Regions from separate parts of the Blastococcus sp. SYSU DS0828 genome, predicted to be linked through region 2. Evidence: predicted binding sites of a transcription regulator. Region 2 holds the regulator's gene; each other region holds the start of a gene.
What was found. The regulator LexA, encoded in region 2, represses DNA repair genes until DNA is damaged. The targets are predictions, from matches to a motif close to TCGAACANNTGTTCGA.

Region 1 (6,388 bases), on a different contig from region 2:
GAGCGCTCGGCGAGCCGCAGGGGCAGGGTCGTCAGCCAGAGCCACGGGGCCAGGGGCTGCACCAGGCGCTCCGCCGGGCCCACCGCCAACGGCCGCGGCCACGGCGAGACCAGGTCCAGGCGGTGGGCGTCGAGCACCGCCACGGCCGCGGCGACGGCGTCGGGGAAGAGGCGGACGTCGGCGTCGACGAACACCAGCACCTCGGCGTCCCCGGCCTCGGCCGCCCCCACCGCGCAGGCGTGCGGCTTGCCCAGCCACCCGGCCGGCAGGGTCGGGGCGGTCACCAGCCGCACCCGCGGGTCGCCCACGGCCCGGACGACGTCGGCGGTGCCGTCGGTGGAGCCGTCGTCGACCACGACGACCCGGAGCCGCTCGGCGCCGCGCTGGTCGAGCAGCGCCGCCAGGCAGCCGGCGACCTGCTCGGCCTCGTCGCGCACCGGCAGCACGACGGTGACCGGCCGGTCCACCGCCGGGGGATCCGCCGGCGGGCGGCGCAGCAGCGCGGTGTTGACGGCAGCGTGCACGGCGCCGGCGACCGAGACACCGGCCAGCGTGCGCAGCAGGCGCCCGCTCACGGCCGCCCCGCGCGCCGGCGCTGCAGCGCCAGGACGGCCAGGACGCAGGCGCCCAGCGCCGCCCCCCAGGCCGCCGAGCCGGGCAGGCCCAGCCAGCCGGCGTGCGCGAGGGCGCCGCCGAGGGTCATCCACGCCAGCGCGAACAACGGGGCGCCCGGGCCGACGCGTGGTTCGCTCGCGGTGCGGGCGACCAGCACGTCGAGCAGCGTCATCAGCACCAGCCCGGCCAGCAGCCACCCGGCGAGGTTGGTCAGCGGCACGGTCTCGATGCCCGGCAGGCCGGGGGAGGGGTGCTCCCACGTCCAGTAGCCGGCCTGCACCAGCTGCGGGTCGAGGACGACGTCCCACGCCGCGAAGACCGCCGCCGCCCAGGCGACCCGCGCCGGCCGGCGGCGGCTCGCGCGTACCGGGCGGGCCAGCACCTCGCCGAGCAACCAGCTGGGCCAGGCCATCATCAGCCAGGCCAGCGGCACCAGGAACGGGACGCCGAGCAGGGTGGGGCCGAGGACGTCGCTGTAGCGGTAGCTGCCGTAGGGGAACCCGGTGGCCACCCCGACCGACTCGAACGCGATGGCGACCGACGCGACCAGCACGAGCACGCCCAGCCCGGTGCGGGCACCCCGGCTCAGCCCCGCGTGCGCGACCGACAGCGCCGAGCCGAGCAGCACGATGCCCCAGGAGACGACGTCCCGGTCGGGGCCCGAGGTGAGCGGGTAGGCGATCGCCGTGGCGACCAGCGCCGCGACCAGCAGGACGGGGACCACGCGCGCCGCGGTCGGTGCCGGCGGTGCCGCGGTGGTGGTCGTCACGCCCTTCCCGCTCCGTCCCGGATCCGGCGGACCGCGCGGCCGGCCGCCGCCCGCGCACGGGGCAGCGCCCGGCGGTCGGCGAGGACCGTGCGGGCCGCCGTCCGCCCGGAGTTGCCCGAGACCCCGCCGCCGGGGTGGGTGGAGGCGCCGGAGAGGTACAGGCCGGGGAGCCCGGGCACGCGGTAGCCCGACAGGCCAGGGGCCGGGCGCAGGGCGAACATGCTGGCCAGGCCCATCTCCACGTGCATGACGTTGCCACGGGGGAGGGACAGCTCCCGCTCGAGGGCCAGCGGGGTCTGCACGTACGTCTCCCGGACCGAGGCGGCGAACCCGGGGGCGTGGCGGTCGACGGCCTCGATCAGCCGCCGGGCCTCGGTGTCGGCCAGGGCGTCCCAGTCGCCGCCGTCGGCCAGTGCGTACGGGTACCACTGGCCCCAGATCGTGACCACGTGCCGCCCGGGCGGGGCCAGGGTGTCGTCGCTCGCGGAGAACGACATGGCCAGCGGCACCGGCTCGCGGGGCAGCTGCCCGGCACCCCAGTCGCCGTGCGCGGCGGCCAGCTGCGCCCGGTCGGTGCAGAGCAGCTGGAGGCCCTGCAGCGCCTCCGGCCCGGCACCGGGGTAGGACGGCGGGGCGTCGGTCAGGGCACGGACCACCAGGCCGAAGCCGTTGCCGACCGGTGGGGCGGCGTCGGCCAGGACCGGCGGGGCCGCGTCGCCGGCCAGCTCCCGGGTGACGCCGATGTGGCAGGCGGCCACCACCGCCGGGGCCCGGACCACCCGGCCGGCGCGGGTCTCGACGCCGGCGACCCGGCCGTCCTCCACGAGCAGCCGCGCGGCGCCGTCGCCGAGCACGACCCGGCCGCCGTCGGACTCCAGCCGCCGGCGCAGCGCCTGGGTCAGCCCGCCGGAGCCGCCCACGGGGTGCCCGGGTGGGACGTCGTGCAGCAGCGCCACCCAGCCGACCATCGCCGCGGTGCCGGGCTCGGACATCGGTGGGCCCGACTGGGCGCCGAACCACGCCAGCGCCGCCTTGAGCCGCTCGCTGCCGAACCACTTGTCCAGCAGGGCGTCGCCGGAGCCGAGGAAGTCGACCGCCAGCTCACCGCCCGGGGTGCGCGGCCGTCCCTCGGTGGGCGCACCCAGCGGCCAGAACGACCGCACCAGGCCACCGGCCGACGGTGCGCGGCCGAAGGAGGCGACCACGGCCCGGCTGCGGGGACCCCAGACCTCGACGAACCGGCGGTAGGCCGCGGCGTCGGCCGGTCCGCAGGCGGCCGCGATCGAGGCGCAGGTGGCGTCGAGGTCCACGGCGAAGACAAGCGGCCGGCCGGCCGGCCCGGGATCGCCGGGCGAGGGGGCCGGCGCGAAGCCCCACGGGTCGCAGTCGACGTAGCGCAGCCCGTAGGCGGCGAGGTCGAGCTCCTCGACGATGCCGCTGTGCCGGACGATGACGTGCGCGCTGGACCCGCGGTCCACGCGGACCCCGGGCCAGCGCTCCACGGTGGAGACCGCCCCGCCGAGGACGTCGTCGGACTCGACGACCTCCACGGACAGGCCCTCCCGGGCGAGGTAGCAGGCGGCCACGAGGCCGTTGTGGCCGGAGCCGACGACGACGACGTCCACGGGTGCGGCGTCCACGGGTACGGCGGGTTCGGGGGCGGTCACGACCGGGAGTTCGTCGCGGAGGGGTCGCGCGGATGCAGCGGCAGCCGTGCGCCCAGGATCGCGAAGGGGCGGGAGTCGCCGGGGAAGTGGTAGCCGCGGGCCAGGTCGACGAACCCGTCGGCGCGGTACAGCCGGAACGCCTTGGTGTCGGCGTCCGGTGTGGAGAGCAGGGCGACCGGGTGCGGCAGGCCCTCGACCAGCGCGTGCAGCAGCCGCCGGCCCAGCCCCTGGCTCTGCGCGTCGGGGTGGACGTGCAGCTCGCAGACCTCGAAGGCGCCGGGCAGCCACTTCTTCGCCGTGCGGCGGTCCAGCGCCGCGCGCACCTGGTCGTGCCACCACTGCCCGGGGGCGATGAGGTAGCCGTACCCGAAGCCGACCAGCCGCTCGCCCTCCGGGGTCTGCGCGAAGGCCCCGACGGCGCGGAAGCCGGGCCGTTCGGTGTGCTGGATCGCGTAGCCGTACCGGCCGGCGACGATGCCGGAGTCGTAGCCCATGGCCAGCCCGTAGATGGCCAGCACCTCGTGCATGTGCTCCCGCATCCAGGGGACGGGGAGCTCGAGGATCCGGGTGGCCGGGCGGGTGCCCGTCACGGCGCGACCCCGGTGGCGTCCGGCAGGTCGCCGCCGCCGACCGTCGTGGCGGTCCCGTCGAGCGGACCGCCGCCCACCTCGGCCGCGGTGCCGGCGGTGATGCGGAGCAGCTCGTCGTAGCTGGTCGGGAAGACCGCCGTCGGGTGCCCCGCCGCGGCCCACAGCCGGTCGTACCGGGCGAGCTCCACGTCGACGAGGGTGCCGAGGGGGGCCGGATGCCCCACCGGGGCCACCCCGCCGATGGGCTGGCCGGTGTGCTCGCGGACGACGTCCGCGGGGGCGGGCGCCAGGGAGCCGACGCCGAGCAGCGCCGCGACCTGGACGACGTCGACGCGGTGCGCGCCGCTGGTGAGGACGAGCAGGGGCGCGCCGTCGGCGAGGAAGAGCAGGCTGTTGACGATCGCACCGACCGGCACGCCCAGCGCGGCGGCGGCTGCGGCCGCGGTGCGGACCTCGGCGGGGAGGACTCTCACCTCACCCTCGGCGCCGGCCGCGGCGAGGGCCCGGGCGACGGCGGCCACCCGGGGGTGCGGGGGTGGGCTCATGCACTGATCCTGCCACCGCCCGGAAAGAGGCGCGCCCGGTGTGTCCCGTCCGGCGGGGGGTGCGGGCGCGGTCGACGGACACGCCGTGGCCCGGCTTGACGAGGGGTGGGCGCTCGGGTCTACTGGACGTCGTTCGAACGCGTGTTCGAACGACGTCCGGCCCGTCCTTCCCGGCTCTCTTCCCCGCCGGTGGGGTGGCGGGCGTGCGCGCGGGGTGAGGCGTGGGGAGGCTGTCATGAGCCGGGTGCTCGGTGAGGTCGTCGGTCGGGCCGGCGAAGAGGTGCAGGTCGAGCGCGGCCCGCTGGGGCCGGTGCAGTTCTGGCGCGGGCAGTCCCGGTACGTCGTGGGCGAGCTGCTCGACTCCTGGCTGGAGACCGCGCCGTGGTGGCTGCGGGACGCGGAGGCGGGCGGTGCGTCCGACGACCTGGTGGCGCCCCGTGAGGTCTGGCGGGTGGAGGCGGTGCGGGCCGGGCGGTCCCGGATGAGCTTCGCCGGCGTCTACGACCTGACGTGGGACGCCGCCGGCAACCGCTGGTGGCTCGTCCGGGTGCACGACTGATGGGCGCCGCACGAGCCGTGCCGGCCGGCCAGCTGCCGCTGCCGCCCGCGTTGCCCGCCGCGGCCGCCGGGCTGCTCCGCCAGGCGCACCGCGGCCTGGCCGAGGCGGCCGCGGCCACCGATCCGCGGGAGCGGTACGCCACCGCGCACCTGGCGGCGCTCCGGGCCGCCGCCGCGGTGCTGGCCGCCCGCACCCGTCCCGAGGGCGGCCGCCGGCGGCCGCGCAGCGCCTGGGTCCTGCTGGGGCAGGTCGCCCCCGAACTGGGGGAGTGGGCCACCTTCTTCGCCGCCGGTGCGGCCAAACGCGCCGCGGCGGAGGCGGGGCTGTCCCGGGCGGTCACCGAGCGGGAGGCCGACGACCTGGTCCGTGACGTGCGGGGCTTCCTCGCCGTGGTCGAGGCCGGGCTCGGGGTCGACGCACCGCCCGAGCCGCCCCGCTACCCGAGGCCGCACGTGGTCGGCGGGGCGCCGTCCCGGTCGGGGTCCCGGTCCACCGGGTCCCGGACGTGAGTGACCCCTTCGTCCACCTGCACGTCGCCTCCGGCTACTCCATGCGGTACGGGGCCAACCACCCCGCCGATCTGGTGGCCCGGGCCGCCGAGCACGGCATGCCGGCGCTGGCCCTGACCGACCGGGACGGGCTCTACGGCGCGGTGAAGTTCGCGCTGGCCTGCCGGTCGGTCGGGGTGCGGCCGATCTTCGGGGTCGACCTGGCGGTGGCGCCGGCGCTGGGTACCAGCGTGCCGCCGGCGCTCGCGCACGTGCTGGGGGAGGAGCCCTCCGCAGCCCGGTCCCCGCGGTCGCGGGCCGCGGCGCCCCCGCGCCGGACCCCGGCCCGGGGCGGGGTGAACGTCGACCCGCGGCTGCCCCGGGTCACCTTCCTCGCGCGGAACGGGGCCGGCTGGCGGTCGCTGTGCCGGCTGACCAGCGCCACCCACCTGCGCGGCACCCGCGGCGAGCCGGTGAGCTCGCTGGCGATCGCCGCCGAGCACGCCTCCGGGCTGGTCCCCCTGCTCGGTCCCGACTCCCCGGTGGGCCGGGCGCTGCTGGCGGGTCGGGCAGACCTGGCCGGCCAGCAGCTGGACGCCTGGCGGGCGGTCTTCGGGCCGGGGCTGGCGCTGGAGGTGGTGCACCACCGGGGCCGGGGCGACCGGCAGCGCGCCCAGGCGCTGCTCCGGTTCGCCGCCGAGCAGCAGGTGCCGGTGGTCCTGAGCAACGCGGTCCGGTACGTCGACGCCCTCGACGCCCCGACCGCCGACGTGCTGGACGCCGCCCGGCGGCTGGTCCCGCTCGGCGCCCGGCACGTCGACCGCACCACGGCCGAGGGCTACCTGAAGTCGGGCAAGGAGATGGCCGAGGTCGCCGAGGACCTGACCGGCCCCGACCGGGACGCCGCCCTGCGGCTGCTCGAGCGCACCGCCCGGCTGGCCGAGCAGTGCGCCGTGGACCCCGCGGGCGACCTGGGCATCGGCAGCGTGCGGTACCCCGAGCTGGACGTCGTCACCACGCCGGCGGAGCGGGGGATGGGCCCGGCGCAGGTGCTGCGCGCCCGGTGCGAGGCGGGGCTCGGGCGGCGGGGCGTGGTGCCCACGACCCGGGTGCGGCAGCGGCTGGAGGAGGAGCTCGGGGTCATCGACTCCCTCG
Region 2 (6,388 bases):
GTGTCGCCACCCCAACAGCTCCCCCGCACTCCAGGCACCCGCCTGGTGGACCTCGACGGCCTGGGGACGAGTGGTGAACACGGCGGCGCGGTTCTCCATGACGCTGGACACGGACGTACCGTAGGTGGCCGACCAGCACGCACGGTGAACGTGCCTGTACTGAGGGTTGACGAAGTCGCCGAGCCGCGTTGTGAACACCTTGCCGCGAGGCGCTCTCGGGCGAGTCCGCGAGGCGTCAGGGCAGGAGAAGGACCTGACCAGGCGTGATGGCTGCGGTGTCGAGCCCGTTCAACTGCCGGATGTCGACGACGACGTCCCGGACGTCGCGCCCGTCGGCGGCCGATCCGGCGATCGACCAGAGCGTGTCGCCCGGCTCGACGACCACCTTCGTCGTCCCCATGAGCGCCAACCCGCCACCCTCCTGCCCGAGGACGGCGTCACCGAGGGCGATCGTGCCCACGGCGAGGAGGAGGGCGAGGACCACCACCAGGCGGCGGCCGCGCGCCGTCAGGCGGAGCGGCGGCTGCGCCGGACGACCCGGGCCGGGTGGGCGCCCCGCCTCCGCCCTCGGGGGACCCGCCGCCCGGAGAGGCGCAGCGGACCCGGGGTCGAGCGTCTCCGCGTAGGAGCGAGGCGGCGGGAGCACCCGGAGGTGCCGGGCGGGTGGCCGAACGGCACGCCGCTCCGCCGGGCCGACCGGCACCTCTCCACGGACCCGCAATGCCGTGCTGCTCGTCATCTGTTCAGCCCCTCTGGCCGGCACGTCGCCGGACCCGAACGTGTGTTCGATTCGAACGCCTGTCCGATGTCTACCGGATGCGGCCGACAGATGTGACCCGACACGGAAAGTTTCGAACACCTGTTTGAAGTGGCCGGCGATCGGCGCTACGGTTCCTCCGACGACGAGGGTCGAGAGCTGCGCGGGCAGCCGGCGAGGAGGAGACGTGGCGGACTCGAGCAGGACGTCCGGCAACCGGGGCGGCGCCGCGGGCACGGCGGACGGGTCCGCGTCGGTGCGGGCCTTTCCCGACCGCGCGGCCGACGGGGACGGGCTGACCCAGCGGCAGCGGCGGGTCCTCGAGGTGATTCGCGACTCGATCGACCGACGGGGCTACCCCCCTTCGGTGCGGGAGATCGGCGAGGCCGTCGGACTGTCCTCGGCATCCTCGGTCGCGCACCAGCTCTCGGTACTGCAGAAGAAGGGCTGGCTGCGGCGCGACCCCAACCGGCCGCGCGCCCTGGACGTGCGCCTGCCCGGCGATGCCGGCCGGACCACCACCGCGGCCGTCGAGCGACCCGTGGTCGACGACGGGGTGCAGGCCGCCGCGCCCGCCTACGTCCCGCTCGTCGGCCGGATCGCCGCCGGCGGGCCGGTGCTCGCCGAGCAGGCGGTGGAGGACATCTTCCCGCTGCCGCGCGAGCTGGTCGGCGAGGGGACGGTCTTCATGCTGAAGGTGGCCGGTGACTCGATGATCGAGGCCGCCATCTGCGACGGCGACTGGGTCGTCGTCCGCCAGCAGCCGACCGCCGAGAACGGGGAGATCGTGGCGGCGATGATCGACGGCGAGGCGACGGTGAAGACCTACAAGCGCCGGGACGGTCACGTGTGGCTGCTGCCGCACAACCCGGCCTACGAACCGATCCCCGGAGACGAGGCGACGATCCTCGGGCGGGTGGTGTCGGTCCTGCGCCGGGTCTGAGGGTCAGGTCCGGCGGCGCAGTTTCCCGCCCACCCAGACCACGAGAGTGGCGACGACGGCGGCGATCAGCGCCGAGGCGATCGGCGAGCGGTCCGAGCGGGTGAGTTCCGCGAAGGACGGCAGCGGGTCCTCCGCGGGAGTCGGCCTCGCGGCGGCGGTCGCGGCGGGCAGGGGAACCACGGTGACGGCGCTGGGCAGGCCCTCGCTCGCGACCACGAGCGCCCGGTTGTCGGCGGAGAAGCTGACGGCCTCGCCCTGCGGCGACTCGGGGAGCGCCACCCGCACCGGTTCGCCGGCCAGCGCACCGGGCACGTCCGAACCGGACAGCGGCCACACGTAGGCGTCCGTGTAGGTGCGCAGCGCCAGTGCGCTCCCGTCGCCGGCAACGGCACCTCCGGTGATCAGCAACTGCCCCGCACGACCCACGGGGCCACCCGGGGTTCCGGTGAGGGTGACGTTGACCGTGCCCACCCGCTCCATCGGCACAGTGCCGCCGTCGACGAGCGCGGCGGCGGGCCGGTAGACCCCGCTGGAGCCGAGCACTTCCTTGGTCACGAGGTACGGCGTCCCGTCCGGGGCCAGGAGCAGCGCCTCGGCGTCGTGCGCGCCGTCGGGGTAGGTCAGCCGATGCAGCGCTGCCGCGCCGTCGGGCCGGAGGACATGCAGCGCGACGGTGGCACGGCTCGTGCCGTTGTCACCGGTGTCGGCGATCCAGACGCTCCCGTCCGAGCCGACGCCGAGGTCTTCGGGGTCGAAGGGGTCCGCGGCCCCGGCCTGCACGTCGACCACCGCACAGGCGGCATCGAGCCCGAGGACTTCGACCCGGTCACCGCCGTCGTTGAGGGCGAGCATCTGCTCTCCTACCACCACCAGGCCGGACAGCTCGGCGAGTCGGGGGTCCGTGATGGCGCACCGGACCTCCGGCGCCGGCTCCTCCGCCGACGCGGACCCGGGGACGAGCACGGCCAGGGCGCCGGTCAGGGCGCTCGCGACGACGAGCCGACGCCGCCGGGCGCGGCTAGGAACTCGCTTGGCCTGCTCGGGCACGTACCAAGCGTGACAGAACCATCGCGTCCAGTGCATGAACCACGCCCAGGAGGACGATCCCGACGGCGGCGCCCACGACCGCGTCGGTGACCCAGTGGAAGTCCAGCGACACCATCGCCGCGCCAGTGGCGACCGGCCCGACGACGCTCAGCCACCAGAAGGTCCGCTGTACCGCCGGCGGGAGCCCGTACTCGACCGCCTGCCAGCGGGCCACCCCCCACATGAGCACTGCGTTGGCGACGTGACCGGAGGGGAACGAGGCGCCGTCGGCGTGGAAGAAGTAGGAGCCCGGGAACGCCGGCGCCGTCCGCCCGATCCCGTGCTTGATCGCGTACACCCCGGCGGTCAGCACCCCGAGCGCCAGCAGCACGCGGAGGGCCGGCATCCAGGTGCCGCGCCGCCACAGCAGGTAGCCGACCAGGCCGGCGAGGACGACGAGGATGGTCACGCGCCCGCCGAGCTGCGTGACCACCCACACCGCCGGGTAGCCCGGCGTGTCCCTCAGGCCCCAGTCGCTGACGATCTCCGACACCCGGAGGTCCATCCGCTCCGACGGCCCGTGGCGGAGCAGGTCGGCGGTGATGAGGACGCCGACCAGCAGCGCCACGGCGACCAGCCACCACGGCGGCCGGCCGGGCGGGACCACGGGGGCGGCGCGCGGTGACTCGGCCACCCGCACCGCGCCCCTGGTCACGCCGCCACCGTACCGGCCCGTGACCGGATCGTGATCCGAGCCGATCGACCGCCCCAGCTCAGCCCACCGGGACCGCGAACTCCTCGAGCACCGCGGCGAGGGCGCCGTCCACCCGCGCGGTGAGCCGTGTGCCGCCGTCCTCGTGCCGCTCGCCGAGCACCTCGCCGTCCCGGTGCACCCGGGCCACGAGATCACCGCGCTCGTAGGGCACGAGCACGTCGACCTCGACGTCGGGGTGCGGCAGCCGCTCGGCCACCAGCTTGCGGAGGGCGTCGATGCCGACGCCGGTGCGGGCCGAGACCCAGACCGCGCCCGGCAGGGCCTGGCGGAGGGTGAGGATGTCCTCCTCGCTCATCGCGTCGACCTTGTTGACGACGATGACCTCCGGCACGGCGGCCGCGTCGATCTCGCTCAGCACGACGTGGACGGCGTCGATCTGGCCGAGCGGATCGGGGTCGGAGCCGTCGACCACGTGCAGCAGCAGGTCCGCCGCGGCGACCTCCTCCAGCGTGGAGCGGAACGCGTCCACCAGCTGGTGCGGCAGGTGGCGCACGAAGCCGACGGTGTCGGTGAGCGTGTACTCCCGGCCGTCCGGCGACTGCGCCCGGCGCACCGTCGGGTCGAGGGTGGCGAACAGCGCGTTCTCCACCAGCACGCCGGCGCCGGTGAGCTGGTTGAGCAGGCTTGACTTGCCCGCATTGGTGTACCCGGCGATCGCCACGCTCGGCACGGCGTTGCGTCCCCGGCTCGCCCGCTGGGTGGCGCGGGCGGTCGCCATGCCGGCGATCTCCCGGCGCAGCTTGCTCACCCGGGCGCGGATGCGCCGGCGGTCGGTCTCGATCTTCGTCTCACCCGGTCCGCGGGTACCGATGCCGCCACCGCCGGCGACCCGGCCACCGGCCTGCCGGGACATCGACTCACCCCAACCGCGCAGCCGCGGCAGCATGTACTGCATCTGGGCGAGCTCGACCTGGGCCTTGCCCTCCCGGCTCGTCGCGTGCTGGGCGAAGATGTCGAGGATCAGCGCCGTCCGGTCGACGACCTTGACCTTGAGCACCTTCTCCAGCTGGTTGAGCTGGCCGGGGGTGAGCTCACCGTCACAGATGACGGTGTCGGCGCCGGTGGCGGCGACGATGTCGCGGATCTCGTTGGCCTTGCCCGAGCCGACGTAGGTGGCAGCGTCGGGCTTGTCGCGCCGCTGGCTGACCGCCTCGAGCACCTGCGAGCCCGCCGTCTCGGCCAGGGCGGCCAGCTCGGCCAGCGAGCGGTCGGCGTCGGCCTGGGTGCCCTCGGTCCAGACGCCGACGAGCACGACGCGCTCGAGTCGCAGCTGCCGGTACTCGACCTCGGTGACGTCGGCGAGCTCGGTGGAGAGACCGGCCACCCGGCGCAGGGCGCCGCGCGCCTCGAGCGCGTAGGAGCCGGTGGTGTCGTCGGCCTCGGCCCACCGCCCGGTGGGCGCGGAGCGGGTGTCGAGGTCGGCCTGCTCGTCGAGGGGCAGGGCGTCGGGGGCGGTCGTCATCGTCTCCAGCGTGGCACGGTCCTGCATGGAAAGCACCTGAGTTGTCATCGCCCGGTACAACGCATCGACGCCCCGGATGCATCCCGACCGGCGGCAGGGGTAGGGCCAGCGCGACGAACGCGACGCACGGAGGAGGAACCGATGAGCGAGAGCGGATCGAGCCGGCTGGGTTCGAACAGCGAGCTGGACGACCCGGGCCGGGACCCCGAGGGCATCGGCGGCCCGCCGCGCAACCCGATGGGTGCCGGCGCCGACCAGGACAGCGGCCGGGGGGCGCCACCCACCCCTCCGGCCACCGGCGACGACGACGCGATGGTCCCGCTGCCGCCCGACGACGACCGCCGCTGACGCCTCAGGCCCGGAGCCACTCCGGGCACAGCGTGCCGGCCGACACCAGCACGGCCGGACCGCTGAGGACCGTCGTCCCGGGGGTCACCTGCACCGACAGGCGGCCCCCGGGGACGTCGACGACGACCGTGCCCTCGTCGGCGCCCGCGGCACGCAGGGCCGCGTAGGCCGCGGCGCAGGCGCCGGTGCCGCACGACCGCGTCTCGCCCACCCCGCGCTCGCTGACCCGCAGCCGCACGTGGGCACCCGGCTCCAGGACGTTCACCAACTCGACGTTGACGCCCTCCGGGAACAGCCCCTCGTCGAACGCCGGGGTACCGGTCAGGTCCAGCTGCTCGACGGGCACGTCGGTCAGGCAGGCCAGGTGGGGGTTGCCCATGCTGACGGCGAGACCGGCGAATGCCCGGCCGTCGAGCAGCGCCTCGCCCTCGCCGAACGGGCGGGCGGGGCCCATGTCGACCCAGTAGCCGCCGTCGGCACCGGCGCCCACCCGGCGTGGCCCGCCCCGGGTGCCGACGAGCAGGCCGTCGGCGCAGGCAGCGCGGTCGACGAGCCCCTCGCTGATCAGCGCGTGCAGGAACAGCCGGATGCCGTTGCCGCACATCTCGGCGTAGGAGCCGTCGGCGTTGCGGTGGTCCATGAACCACTCGCACCGGGGCAGGTGCTCCCCCAGCACGGCGGGAGCGTCGGGCACGTGGGCGCTGCGCACCAGCCGCAGCACGCCGTCGCCCCCCAGGCCGGCCCGGCGCTCGCACAGCCGCCGCACCATGGCGGCATCCAGCCGCTCGCCGGCCCACACGGTGCCGTCGGGGTCGGGCAGCACCACGAAGTCGTTCTCGGTGCCGTGCCCGAGCAGCACGCGCGGCGAGGAGGTCACGGATCGATCGTACGGCCGGTGATCACCCCGGTCGCTGCGTCGGCCAGGTCGGCCCGGGCGGCGTCGAGCCACATCGTCGCGGCGTCCCGCCGGAACCAGGACCGCTGCCGACGCACGAACCTGCGGGTCGTGGTGACGGTGCGCTCGCGTGCCTCCTCGGCCGACAGCGCGCCGTCGAACTGGGCCAGCACCTGGGCGTA
Region 3 (6,388 bases), on a different contig from region 2:
GCCACCCCCAACGAGCTGCGGGACGCGGTGCGCGGCGCGCTCGCCGGTTACAAGGTCCCCAAGACCGTGCACGTCGTCGACCAGCTCCCCCTCTCCCCCGTCGGGAAGATCCTCCGCCAGGCCCTGCGCGAGCCGCTGTGGGCCGACGCCGCGGGGCGCTCGTCGTGAGCGAGACGGTGACCGTCGAGCGGAACGGTCCGGTGACGACGGTGCGACTGTCCCGCCCGGCGGCACGCAACGCCGTCGACGGGCCCACCGCCGCCGCGCTCGCCGACGCGTTCCGGGCCTTCGACGCCGACGACGAGGCCGCCGTGGCGGTGCTGCACGGCGAGGGCGGCACCTTCTGCGCCGGCGCGGACCTGCGGGCCATCGGGACCGACCGCGGCAACCGCACCGAGACCGACGGGGACGGGCCCATGGGCCCCACACGGATGCGGCTGCGCAAGCCCGTCATCGCCGCGATCGCCGGGCACGCGGTCGCCGGCGGCCTGGAGCTCGCGCTGTGGTGCGACCTGCGGGTCGCCGACGAGACGGCGATTCTCGGGGTCTACTGCCGCCGCTGGGGCGTGCCACTGGTCGACGGCGGCACCGTGCGGCTGCCGCGACTGATCGGCACCTCCCGGGCCATGGACCTGGTGCTCACCGGGCGAGGGGTGGACGCCGCCGAGGCGCTACAGATCGGATTGGTCAACCGGGTCGTGCCCGCCGGGCAGGCGCTGACCGAGGCCCGGGCGCTGGCCGCCCGGATCGCCGCCTTCCCCCAGACCTGCCTGCGGGAGGACCGGGCCTCCCTGCTGGAGCAGGACGGCCTCGACGAGGAGGCGGCCATGGCCAACGAGTTCCACCACGGCATGGCCTCCCTCGCCGTCGACGCGCTGCCGGGGGCCGCACGCTTCGCCGCCGGGGAGGGCAGGCACGGCAGCGGCGTCTGACCCGGTCCGGGTGGCCACCGCGGCGCGGGACGACACGACTCCGCGCCCGGGGCCGCACCGCGCTGAGCAGCACCTTCGCACAAATCCGTCTTGCTCTCCGGGGCGATCGAACGTATGTTCGATGCATGGCGGACGTCGGGGCGGTGAGCGACTGGTACGCCACCGCCCGCGCCCGGGCGGTGGCCGCCGGACGGCGCCGGCGAGCCCGCGAGGCGTCCACCGAGTGGCCCGAGTTCGCCCCGCCGGTGAGGCTGGCCGCCGGCCCGCTCGGCGAGGTGCAGGCCGCGGACCGCGAGATCGCCCGGCAGACCGCGCTGCGCGCCCGCGCGGTCGCCAGGTTCGCCGCGGACCGGCCCGCCGACGGCGACCGTGCCCAGGGTGAGCCGGGCGCGATGAGCCCGGAGCGGTGGGCCGCGCGTCCCGAGGTGCTGCGCGGGGTGAGCGAGTGGGCGACGCAGGAGCTCATGATCGCCCTCTCGCTCTCCGCCCGGGCCGCGGAAGCGTTGCTGGTCCGCTCGCTGACGCTCGTGGAGCGGCTGCCCGGCACGCTGGCCGCCCTGGAGGCGGGGGCCCTGCACCCCGGGCACCTCTGGACCATGCTCGAGAAGGTCGCTCCCATCGCCGACGACCGGGTGCGTGCCGAGGTCGAGGCCGAGCTGCTGCGCTGGGCCGCGGGCCGGGTGGTGACGCCTGCGCAGCTGAACGACAAGGCGCGCCGCGAGGTGGCCCAGCGGGACGCCCGCGCCGCGGCCCGCACGCTGCAGGAGGCGCTGAAGCGGCGCGGGGTCCACATCCGCCCGGACGCCGTCGACGGCATGGCGACCGTGAGCGTGTACGCCACCATGCCGGAGGCCCAGGCGCTGTACCGGGCACTGACCGCCTGCGCGGAGGCGCTCGACGACGACGACGATCAGCGCACGCGGGGCCAGAAGATGGTCGACTGCCTGCTCGACCTGGTGCTGCGCCCGGGCGAGACCGATCTGCCGCCGGTGCAGGTGCTGCTCACCGTCGTCGCCTCGCTGGCCACCCTCGCCGGCGGAGACGGTTCCGGGGAGATCGACGGGCAGGTCGTGCCGGCCGAGATGATCCGCCACTTCCTGACAGCGCTCACCGGCCGGCCGCTGGGGTCCGACTCCGCGGAGCCGGCCCCGGGGCAGCCGTCCGGCTCGATGTCGTGGCAGGCGCAGGAGCAGGCCGAGCTGGAGTGGTGGCTGGCCGAGACGGAGCGCCGGCTGCTCAGCGGTGAACTGGTCGATCCCGACCCCGACGGCAACGGCGACCTCGCCCCTCCCCCGGACGTCGCCGGCGACCCCGCCCTTCCCCCGGACGCGTCGGGCAGGGGCGCCCGCCCCCCCCCCGGGGGCGGCGCCCCCCCCCCCCGCCCCCCCCCGGCCCCCCCGCCCCCCCCCCGCCCTTCCCCGGGACGTCGCCGGCGACCCCGCCACCACCCACGACGCACTCCCGGGCGACGCGATCGAGGACGCCGAGATCGAGGGCGCCGAGATCGAGGACGCGCCCCGCGCCGACACCGGTACCGACGCCGCCGTGGCCCAGGAGCGCCGGGGGTGCACCGCAGCCTCACCGACGTCGCGAGGGCCGGACCGGCGGCGCGGTGATCCTCCGGCGCCGGAACCGGAGGACACCCCACCGGATGCCGGCAATTCCTCACCGGCAGCAGCGACCACGGCCGGGGCGGTACCTCCCGGGCCGGCGGCCACCTCGCCTGGAACCGGCTGGTGGACGCTGGCCGACGAGGCGGTCGAGACCGCCGGCCTCGCCGTGCTCCGCGCGGAGCAAGAACTCTCCCGCGCCGGTCGACTGGTCCGCACGGCAGTCACGGCCGACGCCGACGACGAGGCCACCTGGCGGGCCGGCCCCGGAGGGCGGCTCACCGCAGCGGAGGACGCCTTGGCCGCGCTGCGGTCGGCCTCCGACGGGCGACGGGCGTGGCTCGCCGACCTGCTGGGGAGCACCGGTGGCGGCGGGCTGGCCGAGCGGCCGAGGATCGCTCTGACCGACGCGTTGTCCGGCACGCTGCTGGCCCTGACCGACCTGCCCCGTCTGCGCCGCGCGGGCGGCTGCGACCGTCCGAGCTGCCGTCGGAGCACCGGTCGCTGCACCCACGACCTCTCCGACCGGCCCGGCCTCGGCGCCCCGGGGCCCAGCACCGGCTACCGCCCTTCGGGCGAGCTGGATCGGTGGGTGCGGGCGCGGGATCGTCGCTGCCGGTTCCCCGGCTGCCGTCGACGGGTGCCCCGCGGCGGCGAGCTCGACCACCACCGCCCGTATCCGGACGGTCCCACCAGCGCCGGCAACCTCGCCGGCTACTGCACCACCGACCACCGGGGCAAGCACCAGGCCCCGGGGTGGCGCCACGACCTCGGCAGCGACGGGACCCTCACGGTCACCACCCCGAGCGGTCTGGTCGCCACCACCTCGCCGCCGCCGTACTGAGCGCCACACCACCGCCACGCATCGAGAAACCGGGTACGGGGCACCCCGTGCCCATGGCTGCTCAGATCAGCGACGCCGTCGTCGTCGACGTCCTCCGCCGGCTCGACCGGCTGCTGACCCCGCTGGCGGACCGGATGGGCCGGCCGCCGGAGCTGCCGCACGAGGAGCGCGACCGCTGGTGGGCCGACCGGGTGTCCCGGGTGGCCGCGGGCGTGTCGGCGGTCCCCCGCTTCGCCGGCAAACTCGCCGATCTGCTGCCGCTGCAGAACAGCGTCGGCACCGCGGTGCAGTCGTTGGTGGTGCTCGGTGTCGCCGGGGAGCACGGGGTGACCGCCCCGGCCGACCGGGTGTCGCTGCTGGCGCGGGTCCTGCTGCGCCGGGAGCTCACGCCGACCCAGGTCGAGCCGCTGCTCACCCGGAGCAAGGGCACCTACGTGGAGGGCGCGTTCGGCCCCCGGGACGAGCGCCGCGGGGCGAAGGGCGCCGTCCGCACGCTGTGGCGGGCGGCTCGGCTGCTCGGCCGAATCGACGACGCGCTGGACGCCCGCCCGAAGGGGAAGCTGTTCGCCCGCGCCCTGTCGAACCTGCCGGTCGTCGGTGTGGCCGGCGGGTACGCCTCCGAGCGCGAGGGGCTGCGGCGGGCGGCTGCCCGCGCCGCCGACCTGCTGGAGGGGACGCGGCAGGGCTGACGCCCGGGTGGTGCGGGCCGGCCGCCCCGGCAGTCCGCCCTACCCGGTGCGGGCGCTCGCCGGTTCCGCGGGGGCGGCGTCCCGGGCACCGCCCCGGCCCTCGTCCCGGTCCTCGTCCCGGCTCTCGTCCTGCGCGTCGTCCCGCTCCGGGTCGCGCCAGCCCGGCCCGGCAGCAGGCTCCCGGCCGCGCAGGTAGTCCACGACCCGGGCCACGCAGGCGGCGATCGGCACCGCCAGGAAGGCGCCGAGGACGCCGTAGGTCACGCCCCCCACCGTGACCGCGAGGATGATCGCGAACGGGTGCAGCCGCAGCACAGGGCTCAGGATCAGCGGTTCGAGCAGGTTCCCCTCGGCCTGCTGCACCACCACGACGAGGGCCAGCACCAGCAGCGCCGTCGTCAGCCCCTGGTCGGCCAGCGCGACGAGGACGGCCAGCAGCCCCGAGACGAAGGCCCCCACGATGGGGAAGAACCCGCCCAGGAAGACCAGCACCGCCAGCGGCATGGCCAGCGGGACGCCGAGGAGGACCAGCCCGATCCCGATCGCCACGGCGTCCACGAGGGCGACGATCAGCTGGCCGCGGAAGTAGGCGCCGAGGGTCCAGAACAGCTGCCCGGACACCCGACCGACGTGCTGCCGGGTGCGCTCGGGCAGCAGGCTGATGATCCCCGACCAGATGCGCCCCCCGTCGCGCAGGTAGAAGAACAGGGCCACCAGGAACAGGACGACGGCGGTGGCGACGTCGCCGAGCGTCCGCGCCACCTGCAGCCCGCGGTCGACGACGTCGCTGCCGCCGCCGCCGAGCGCACCGGCTGCCTGCTGGGCCATGTCGGCGAGCCCACCGTCGCCGACGTCGAAGGGCAGCGAGAAGGGCGTGTCAGCGACCAGCTCCGCCAGGTCGCTGAGCGCCTCCTCGACGCTCTCCGCCAGCGCCGGGATCTCGTCGGCGAAGCGCGGCACCACGAACCAGATCGCCAGCCCCAGCAGCCCGAGGAGGGAGATCAGCAGCAGCAGCGCGACGACGGTGGAGGGCAGCCCCTTCCGCTTCAGCCAGGCCGCGACCGGCCAGAGCACGGCGGCCGGGAACAGGGCGATCGCCAGCGGGGTGGCGACGACGCTGACCTCGCGCAGCAGCAGGTACGCCAGCACCGCCAGGGCGAGCACGCCGAGCGCGGCCCAGGCCCGCCGCCCGGCGCGCACCAGCCAGGAGTACCGATCCACCTGCTCCTCTTCCGCGACCATGGGGCCTCCATGCCCCGTCGCGCGCCCGGGCAGACCCTGGTCAGCGGACGGCCGGTGCGCTCCCGGCCAGGTTGGCGAAGACCTCACGCGTGGCGGTGGACCGGTTCATGGTGATGAAGTGGATCCCCGGCACCCCCTCGTCGAGCAGCCGCCGGCACAGGTCGGTGGCCACCTCCACGCCCAGCGCCCGCACCGCGGCCTTGTCCTCCGGCCGGTCGCCGTCCAGCGCAGCGAACCGGTCGGCGAGCTCCGCCGGGAACGCCTGACCGGACAGCTGGACGATCCGGGTGATCTGCCGGACGTTGGTGACCGGCATGACCCCGGCGATGACCGGGACGTCGCACCCGCGGGCGACGACCCGGTCCCGCATCCGCAGGTAGTCCTCGGCCCGGAAGAACATCTGGGTGATGGCGAAGTCGGCACCGGCCCGGCACTTCGCCACGAACATCTCGACGTCGGTGTCGAAGTCCGGCGAGCGCGGGTGGCGCTCGGGGAAGGCGGCGACGCCCACCGAGAAGTCGCCGACCGAGCGGATCAGCTCCACCAGCTCGGCGGCGTAGCGCAGCCCCTCCGGGTGGGCCACCCACTCCGCCTGCGGATCGGCACCCGGTGGGTCACCCCGCAGGGCCATGATGTTGCGGACCCCTGCCGCCGCCAGGCGGCTGATCACGTGCCGCAGCTCCGCGACGCTGTGGTCGACCGCGGTCAGGTGCGCCAGCGGCGTCATCGTGGTGTCCGCCGCGATCCGCTCGGTCATCGCCACGGTGCCCTCGCGGGTCGAGCCGCCGGCGCCGTAGGTGACCGACACGAACGAGGGGTGCAACCGCTCGAGTTCGCGCAGCGCCGTCCAGAGGAGCTCCTCACCCGCCGGGGTCTTCGGCGGGAAGAACTCGAACGACCACGTCGGGCGCTCGGTGGCCAGGAGCTCACGGACGGTGGGTGTCACGGCACCCGAGGGTACGGGCGGTGCGGCAGCCCGCCCGCGACCGTCCTGTCGGAGAACTCCCCCGGCAGGTGCATCCGCAGCGCTCCCGCGCCCGGAAGAGCGCGTGTCCCGACCACCGAGCGACG

Region 1: a site for LexA is predicted at 4,320-4,335, ahead of ACI79Q_RS15650 (DUF6504 family protein). Genes of this name have one in related genera too.
Region 3: a site for LexA is predicted at 2,680-2,695, ahead of ACI79Q_RS15735 (HNH endonuclease signature motif containing protein). Genes of this name have one in related genera too.

The regions. Positions count from the first base shown of each region.
Region 1 is NZ_JBJHAK010000021.1:4,182-10,569, reverse strand. It holds gene ACI79Q_RS15675 (glycosyltransferase) at 1-575, opposite strand, end outside; gene ACI79Q_RS15670 (carotenoid biosynthesis protein) at 572-1,384, opposite strand; gene ACI79Q_RS15665 (phytoene desaturase family protein) at 1,381-3,051, opposite strand; gene ACI79Q_RS15660 (GNAT family N-acetyltransferase) at 3,048-3,641, opposite strand; gene ACI79Q_RS15655 (YbaK/EbsC family protein) at 3,638-4,186, opposite strand; gene ACI79Q_RS15650 (DUF6504 family protein) at 4,422-4,745, shown strand; gene ACI79Q_RS15645 (SAV_6107 family HEPN domain-containing protein) at 4,745-5,254, shown strand; gene ACI79Q_RS15640 (DNA polymerase III subunit alpha) at 5,251-6,388, shown strand, end outside.
Region 2 is NZ_JBJHAK010000004.1:190,627-197,014, forward strand. It holds gene ACI79Q_RS04980 (hypothetical protein) at 1-111, opposite strand, end outside; gene ACI79Q_RS04985 (LysM peptidoglycan-binding domain-containing protein) at 236-484, opposite strand; gene lexA (transcriptional repressor LexA) at 945-1,700, shown strand; gene ACI79Q_RS04995 (hypothetical protein) at 1,704-2,747, opposite strand; gene ACI79Q_RS05000 (phosphatase PAP2 family protein) at 2,719-3,441, opposite strand; gene hflX (GTPase HflX) at 3,500-4,990, opposite strand; gene ACI79Q_RS05010 (hypothetical protein) at 5,105-5,311, shown strand; gene dapF (diaminopimelate epimerase) at 5,316-6,188, opposite strand; gene miaA (tRNA (adenosine(37)-N6)-dimethylallyltransferase MiaA) at 6,185-6,388, opposite strand, start outside.
Region 3 is NZ_JBJHAK010000021.1:19,420-25,807, forward strand. It holds gene ACI79Q_RS15720 (class I adenylate-forming enzyme family protein) at 1-168, shown strand, start outside; gene ACI79Q_RS15725 (crotonase/enoyl-CoA hydratase family protein) at 165-932, shown strand; gene ACI79Q_RS15730 (DUF222 domain-containing protein) at 1,058-2,548, shown strand; gene ACI79Q_RS15735 (HNH endonuclease signature motif containing protein) at 2,712-3,386, shown strand; gene ACI79Q_RS15740 (hypothetical protein) at 3,440-4,075, shown strand; gene ACI79Q_RS15745 (AI-2E family transporter) at 4,115-5,317, opposite strand; gene metF (methylenetetrahydrofolate reductase [NAD(P)H]) at 5,358-6,263, opposite strand.